2 linked regions of the Chlorobaculum parvum NCIB 8327 genome follow. Each later gene encodes a partner of the first gene's protein in a complex. Links are inferred from orthologs where the notes say so. Each region holds a gene or a part of one and is shown in the gene's direction. Other genes may lie near its edges. The genes, in order: tsaB and tsaD.

Region 1 (3,291 bases):
CGCCCGGTTCGCCGCCAAACTCGATGCGCTGAAGGTGTACATCGCCGACGGGCATCATCGCTATGAAACCGGGCTGGCGTACAGGAACGAACGGGCTGCCGCCAATCCCGGCCATACGGGGCGTGAGCCTTATAACTATATCATGGCCTATTTGTCGAACATCTACGACGAGGGGCTGCTGATCCTGCCGATTCATCGCCTGGTGCACGGACTGGAATCGTTCGATCCCGAAGCTTTCATCGCGAGTCTCGATCGCGCGTTTACCGTCTGGGAGCTGCCCGGCAGGGGGGCGCTCGACGAGTTTCTCGCCACCGGCGGACAGCAGCCGTGCTACGGAATTGTGCTGCCGGAGATGGTGCTCGGCGTTTCGCTCGATGCGAAGCCTTCGGAAGTGTTGTCGGGGCCGGTGCCCGAGGCGTTGCAGGGGCTCGATGTGGTGGTGCTGCACGACCTCGTACTTGGCCAGATGCTTGGCATCGAGGCCGAGGCGGTCGAGAAGGAGAGCAACCTGACCTACGCCAACCGTATGGATGAGGTGTTTGACGCCGTTGCGTCGGGCAAGGCGCAGGTCGGCATCGTGCTTCGACCAACCGGAGCCGAGCAGGTGATGTCGGTCTCGCAGTCGGGTGAGGCGATGCCGCAGAAATCGACATGGTTCTATCCCAAGGTGATGACCGGCATGGTGTTCCGCTCTCTGGAGGGGGATGCATGATGGCTCAGGAGATGAGGGGCGAGTTTCTGTCGCATTCGGCTGACGAGACCCGCGAGTATGCGCGGCGGTTCGCTTCCGGGCTCGGGCCGGGCCAGACGGTTTGCCTGACCGGGACGCTTGGCGCGGGCAAGACCGAGTTCATGCGGGGCATCGCCGAAGTGTTCGGCTGCGAGGAGCAGCTCTCCAGCCCCACCTTTTCGCTGATGAATATCTACGAGGGCTCGATGCGTGGCCGCCCGGTCGAACTACACCATTTCGACCTGTATCGGATCGAATCGGAAAAGGAGCTTGACGCGGCGGGGTTCGACGACTATCTTTCGGGGCCGTTTCTGTCGGTGGTCGAGTGGGGCGAGCGTTTTTCGTCGCTCGACCGGCGCTACACCCGTCGGGTGGAGCTGCTCATTACCGGCGACGAGCAGCGGAAAATCGTCATCAGTTGAGTTGAGTCCATGAAGATTCTTGCCATCGAGTGCACCCACGGATTTGCCAGCGTCGCGGTCAGCCGAGACGGCACCATTGTTGAACAGCGCCTCGCCGAGTGGCAGAAAACCGCCGAAGCGCTGGTGCCGCTGGTGATGCAGGTTATGGCGGAGGCGGGGATTCCGTCCGCCGCTGAACTCGATGGCGTCGCGGTCTCCTCCGGTCCCGGTTCGTTCACCGCCCTGCGCATCGGCATGTCGGTGGCTAAGGGAATCGCTTTCGGTGCGGATTTGCCGCTCTTGCCGGTTCCTACCATGATCGCGCTGGCTTCCGCAGCCCTGCCGCATACCGAGGCTGCCAACCTCGTGCCGGTTATTCCATCCAGGGCAGGCGAGTATTTCGCGGCGATCTACCGGCGCGACGGCAAAGCGCTGACCGAGATCGAGAACTTCCGTTGCGATGCCGCCAAATTGCCCGGTCGTCTGGCTTCGCTTGGCGGAGCGTTCGTCATTGTCGGGCGGGGTGTCCAAACGCTTGCCGATGAGGTTCCGCAGCTTGCTTCCCGCTGCATCGAGGCTTCGTTTTTCACCGCATCTGCGCTGTTGCCTTTTGCCGAACAGGCGTTCGCGGCAGGCGGTGGCGAATCGAGCACCGATGCGACGCCCGAGTATCGCCAGGCGTTTGTGCCCAAACAGGCGCGCTCATGATGCAACCTGTGTTTTTTCTTTGACTTGCATGGTTTCAAAAGAACGTATCGTCCGATGTAACTATTTTGTAAAAAAGCATTTCAATTTCTCATTTGCCCATAAATAAAGGTGTTCAAACGAGCCCATTATTGACTATATTATGACGCGGGAATGCTTCTCGCCAGAACGATTTTTTATCATCAAAACGGATGTTTATGTCCCGTTCGGAACATGCCGCCTCTTCCGGGGTTGAAGCCCGCGAAGTGGCTATGAGTGAACTGCTTGCCAGGAGAGTTGCTGAATTGTCGCTTGAAAAGAAAGGTGAAGAGGTCAAGATTCTTGATGTTCGGGGCCTGACGAGTGTCACCGATTTTTTTGTCATTATTACCGCCGACTCGGAGCGAAAGAGCAAAGCTATTGCCGAGTTCATTGTCGATGAGCTTCGCGAAGAGGACGAGCGCCCGGCGCACGTCGAGGGGCTCGATACGCTTCACTGGGTGCTGATCGACTACATCGATGTGGTCGTGCATGTTTTTCAGCCGGACGATCGCCGTTTTTATGATCTGGAGTCGCTCTGGTCGGATGCCAAGGTGAGCACGGTCACACTGCCGGAGTCCAATGAATTTTCAGAGCCGTCCGAAGGCTGAAGCGATCGCTTGCCGGAGGGAAAGAGCTTTATGTTTTTACGAGCTATTTCATACATTAAGCCGTTGTTTGTCACGGTAAATCAAAGTCAGGGTATCGATTATGCAGCGCGAAAAGATATTGCCGATCAGCATTGAAGAGGAAATGCGGGATGCCTATCTCGATTATTCAATGTCGGTCATCGTCAGTCGAGCGCTGCCTGATGTGCGCGACGGCCTGAAGCCGGTGCATCGCCGTGTGCTGTACGGTATGCACGAGCTTGGTCTCCAGTCAAACAAGCCTCACAAGAAATCGGCTCGCGTGGTCGGTGAGGTGCTCGGTAAGTATCATCCGCATGGTGACTCGGCTGTTTACGACAGCCTTGTTCGCATGGTGCAGGACTTCTCGCTGCGCTATCCTCTGATCGACGGCCAGGGTAACTTCGGTTCGGTCGATGGCGACTCTCCGGCGGCGATGCGTTACACCGAGGTGCGCATGAAGGCGATCGCAGGCGAAATGCTCAAGGATCTCGACAAGGAGACGGTCGATTTCGCGCTGAACTTCGACGATTCGCTCGAAGAGCCGACGGTGCTTCCCTCGGCGATTCCGAATCTGCTGGTGAACGGTGCTTCGGGTATCGCGGTCGGCATGGCAACCAATATTCCGCCGCATAACATGCGCGAGGTGGTCAGCGGACTGATCGCCATGATCGACGATCCGGAGATCGAGATCACCGATCTCATGAAATATGTGACTGCGCCCGACTTCCCGACCGGAGGCATCATCTACGGCTACGAAGGTGTTCGTCAGGCCTACCTGACCGGTCGCGGCAAGGTGGTTATCCGGGCC
Region 2 (3,286 bases), 2.1 Mb from region 1 along the record:
GCCTCGCTCATGGCGATGAAGAGGTGCTCGGAGCTGATGTACTCGTCTTTGAGCTGCTCGGCCTCCTTGAGCGCCACATCGAACACCTTGCCGAGATCAGCGGAGATGTACTGGCCGGACGCAGAAGCACCGGTCACTTTGGGAATGCGGTCGATTTCCCGGTCGATAACATCGAGCAGCATATCGATGGGAGCTTCGAGTTTTCGGGCGATCTGGCAGGCGATGTTATCGTTGTCGCCAAGCATGACGCTAAGCAGATGTTCCGGCTCGACCTGCTGGTTCTGCTTGCTGCCAGCCATCACGGCTGCAGCCTGAAGCGCTTCCTGTGCCTTGACAGTGAATTTATTCGGATCGAAATGCATGGTGAATCGTGTCTTGCTTTTTGTTCGGTTATGCCTTCACTCCGGCGGCAACAGGGCGCAAGCCCCTATGCCACCACGTGTTACCTATAACCACAAAAAAAGTCAAAACGTTACCCGCAGGCAATCCGGAACCGGTCAGCTGCGATCGATGCTCTTCGGCAGGTTCTTCATAACCGAACCCGCAATGAGTTTGACGATCTCACCGCCCGTAACCAGAAGGTCGGCCCCCTTCTCGCGAATATGGATCTGGGTTGCCACCTGATCCTTGAAATAATCAACGCTGGCCTGGTCGTAGTTCTTGCCCCGAACGTACTCATCAATGAGGGCTTCGGCCTGGCTGTAGGGCAGATTGAAAACCTTCAGGCCAAGTTTGGCCCGTTCGAGTGGGTCGAGGATCTTCTGTCCCGTTTCGTGCTGCTCCATATCGCTCCGATTTGCTTCTGGTAAATTGGATAAAAAAAGTGGTGAGGCAACTACGGCCCCATCATGCGGTAATTTAAGAATCTTTCGATCAAGTTGCCATACGCAAGCCCCAGGAGCTTTTTCGGCCCGACAAGCGGAAATCAGCTCACGGTGCGATGCTGATAACAATGCCCCACCTTGTCACTCTTTCCGATACACACCTTTGAAGCCAAGCACCAGCAGAACCAGACCGATAACAAGCGCCGACCAGCCAATCGCATCGCCGATGATGAAGGCGCCGTTGAGCATCCCGTACTTCGGCGCAAACAGCAGAATGAGATCCGCCCCGATCAGGATGAACAACGCCTTTAAAAAGCTGATCTTAACGCGCGGTTTGCTATTCTTCTCCTCTTTCTTACTTTTGGCCATAAGATTCTCATTCTTTGTGCGATGAACATTTTAGGGATAGAAACCAGTTGTGACGAAACCTCGGCCGCCGTCCTTAGCGACGGAACGGTTCGGTCGAATGTCGTCAGCTCTCAACGCTGCCACACCGATTTCGGCGGCGTGGTGCCCGAACTGGCTTCACGCGAGCATGAGCGGCTGATCGTTTCGATTGTCGAAGCCGCCATAACCGAAGCAAATATAGCAAAAAACGACCTCGATGTCATAGCCGCCACCGCCGGCCCGGGGCTGATCGGTGCGGTAATGGTGGGCCTCTGCTTCGCCGAGGGAATGGCCTTTGCGCTCGGCAAGCCGTTCGTGCCGGTCAACCACGTCGAAGCGCACATCTTCTCCCCCTTCATCAGCGACGAACCCGGCCATAAATCGCCGGATGGCGACTTTGTTTCGCTGACTGTTTCGGGCGGGCACACGCTCCTGTCGGTCGTCCGTCAGAATCTCGATTACGAGGTGATCGGCCGCACGATCGACGACGCGGCGGGCGAGGCGTTCGACAAGACCGGCAAGATGCTTGGCCTCGGCTATCCCGCCGGCCCGGTGATCGACCGGCTCGCACGCGACGGCGATCCGAAGTTCCACCGCTTCCCGCGCGCACTGACCTCCAGCTCGCAAACCAGCAAAAGCTACCGCGGCAACTTCGATTTCAGCTTCTCCGGCCTCAAGACCTCGGTGCGCACCTGGCTCGAAGGTCATGACGCGGAGTTCGCCCGGCAGCATCAAACCGACCTCGCCGCCTCGATTCAGGACGCCATCGTGAGCGTGCTGGTCGAAAAAACTATCGCCGCTGCGCTGCTGCACAAAGTCGGCGCGGTTTCAGTGGCGGGCGGCGTGAGCGCCAACTCCGGCCTGCGTTCGGCGATGCAGGCGGCCTGCAACAAGCACGGTCTCGACCTGTTCATTCCCAAAGCGACCTACTCGACCGACAACGCCGCCATGATCGCCACCATGGCGCAACTGATGATGGCGCGTGGCCGTTACAGGGAAAACTCTTACGGCGTCGCCCCCTTTGCTCGCTTCAAAGCGGCAGGCAAAGGCACTCGTTGAAATAGTTCGGGAAATAAATTATCTTGAAAGTCGAAAAAAAGTGCCCGGGAACAGCCGAAACGCTGTCCTGAAGGCCAAGTCACGATTACCAACCGCAAGCCATTAGCCATGTACGACACCATCCTTGCCCTGATGCTCTTCGCTCCGCCAACGACCGGTGGACCTGCTCCGAATCCCTTTGTTCAACTCGTACCGCTCGTTCTGATTTTCGTTGTTTTCTACTTCTTCATGATCCGCCCGCAGCAGAAAAAACAGAAAGAGCGTGAAAAGCTGCTTGATGATATCAAGCGCGGCGACAAAATCGTTACCATCGGGGGCATTCACGGTACGGTTGCCGGGATCGATACGGAGAAAAAAACGGTTCTTGTACAGGTTGCCGATAATCTCAAGATCAAGTTCGAGCGTTCGGCAATCGCCAACACTGAAAAACAGGAAACCGGCGACAAGCTCGCCCCAAAGGAGTAACAGGAATCGATGCAGGAAACACCCGCAATTCTGGTTCTCGAAAACGGTTCGATCTATCGCGGAACCGCCTTCGGGCACACCTCCGAGGCCTCCGGTGAGGTGGTCTTCAACACTTCGCTGACCGGGTATCAGGAGATTCTTACCGATCCGTCCTACGCCGGGCAGATGGTCGTTATGACCTACCCGCTCATCGGCAACTACGGCATCACGCCGAACGATAACGAGTCATCAAAAATCTGGGCATCAGCGCTCATCGTGCGCGAAGCCTCGAACGTCTACAGCAACTTCGAATCGACCCGCAGCCTCGACGAAACGCTCAAAGAGGCCGGGGTGATGGGTCTTGCTGGCATCGATACCCGCAAGCTGGTACGGGAGATTCGCGAGAAGGGCGCCATGCGCGGCGTCATCTCAACCCTGACCGACGATGTCGAGGCGCTGAAAGCAAAAGCGCTCGCCATCCCCGAAATGACCGGTCTCGATCTGGTGAGCACCGTCACGACCGACGCGAGCTACACGGTGGACAACGAAGAGGCGAGCTACCACGTCGTCGC

Evidence for each region.
Region 2: the proteins of tsaB (region 1) and tsaD are in contact, whole or in part, in a solved structure (PDB 4WQ4), measured with the Escherichia coli proteins. The link is inferred for Chlorobaculum parvum NCIB 8327 from one-to-one orthologs.

Annotation. Positions count from the first base shown.
Region 1 is NC_011027.1:105,439-108,729, forward strand. Bases 29-3,000 are described here. They hold tsaB (tRNA (adenosine(37)-N6)-threonylcarbamoyltransferase complex dimerization subunit type 1 TsaB), read left to right. Parts: upstream 29-1,161; coding sequence 1,162-1,839; downstream 1,840-3,000. Other genes in these bases: CPAR_RS00475 (DUF1015 domain-containing protein), read left to right, coding at 29-712; tsaE (tRNA (adenosine(37)-N6)-threonylcarbamoyltransferase complex ATPase subunit type 1 TsaE), read left to right, coding at 709-1,152; rsfS (ribosome silencing factor), read left to right, coding at 2,028-2,465. Outside these bases: more of CPAR_RS00475, read left to right, coding at 1-28. UniProt on the Escherichia coli protein: Required for the formation of a threonylcarbamoyl group on adenosine at position 37 (t(6)A37) in tRNAs that read codons beginning with adenine.
Region 2 is NC_011027.1:2,175,967-2,179,252, forward strand. The notes cover bases 276-3,242. They hold tsaD (tRNA (adenosine(37)-N6)-threonylcarbamoyltransferase complex transferase subunit TsaD), read left to right. Parts: upstream 276-1,214; coding sequence 1,215-2,270; downstream 2,271-3,242. Other genes in these bases: CPAR_RS09995 (Clp protease N-terminal domain-containing protein), read right to left, coding at 276-362; CPAR_RS10000 (hypothetical protein), read right to left, coding at 498-785; CPAR_RS10005 (hypothetical protein), read right to left, coding at 966-1,193; yajC (preprotein translocase subunit YajC), read left to right, coding at 2,379-2,735; carA (glutamine-hydrolyzing carbamoyl-phosphate synthase small subunit), read left to right, coding at 2,745-3,242. Outside these bases: more of CPAR_RS09995, read right to left, coding at 1-275; more of carA, read left to right, coding at 3,243-3,286.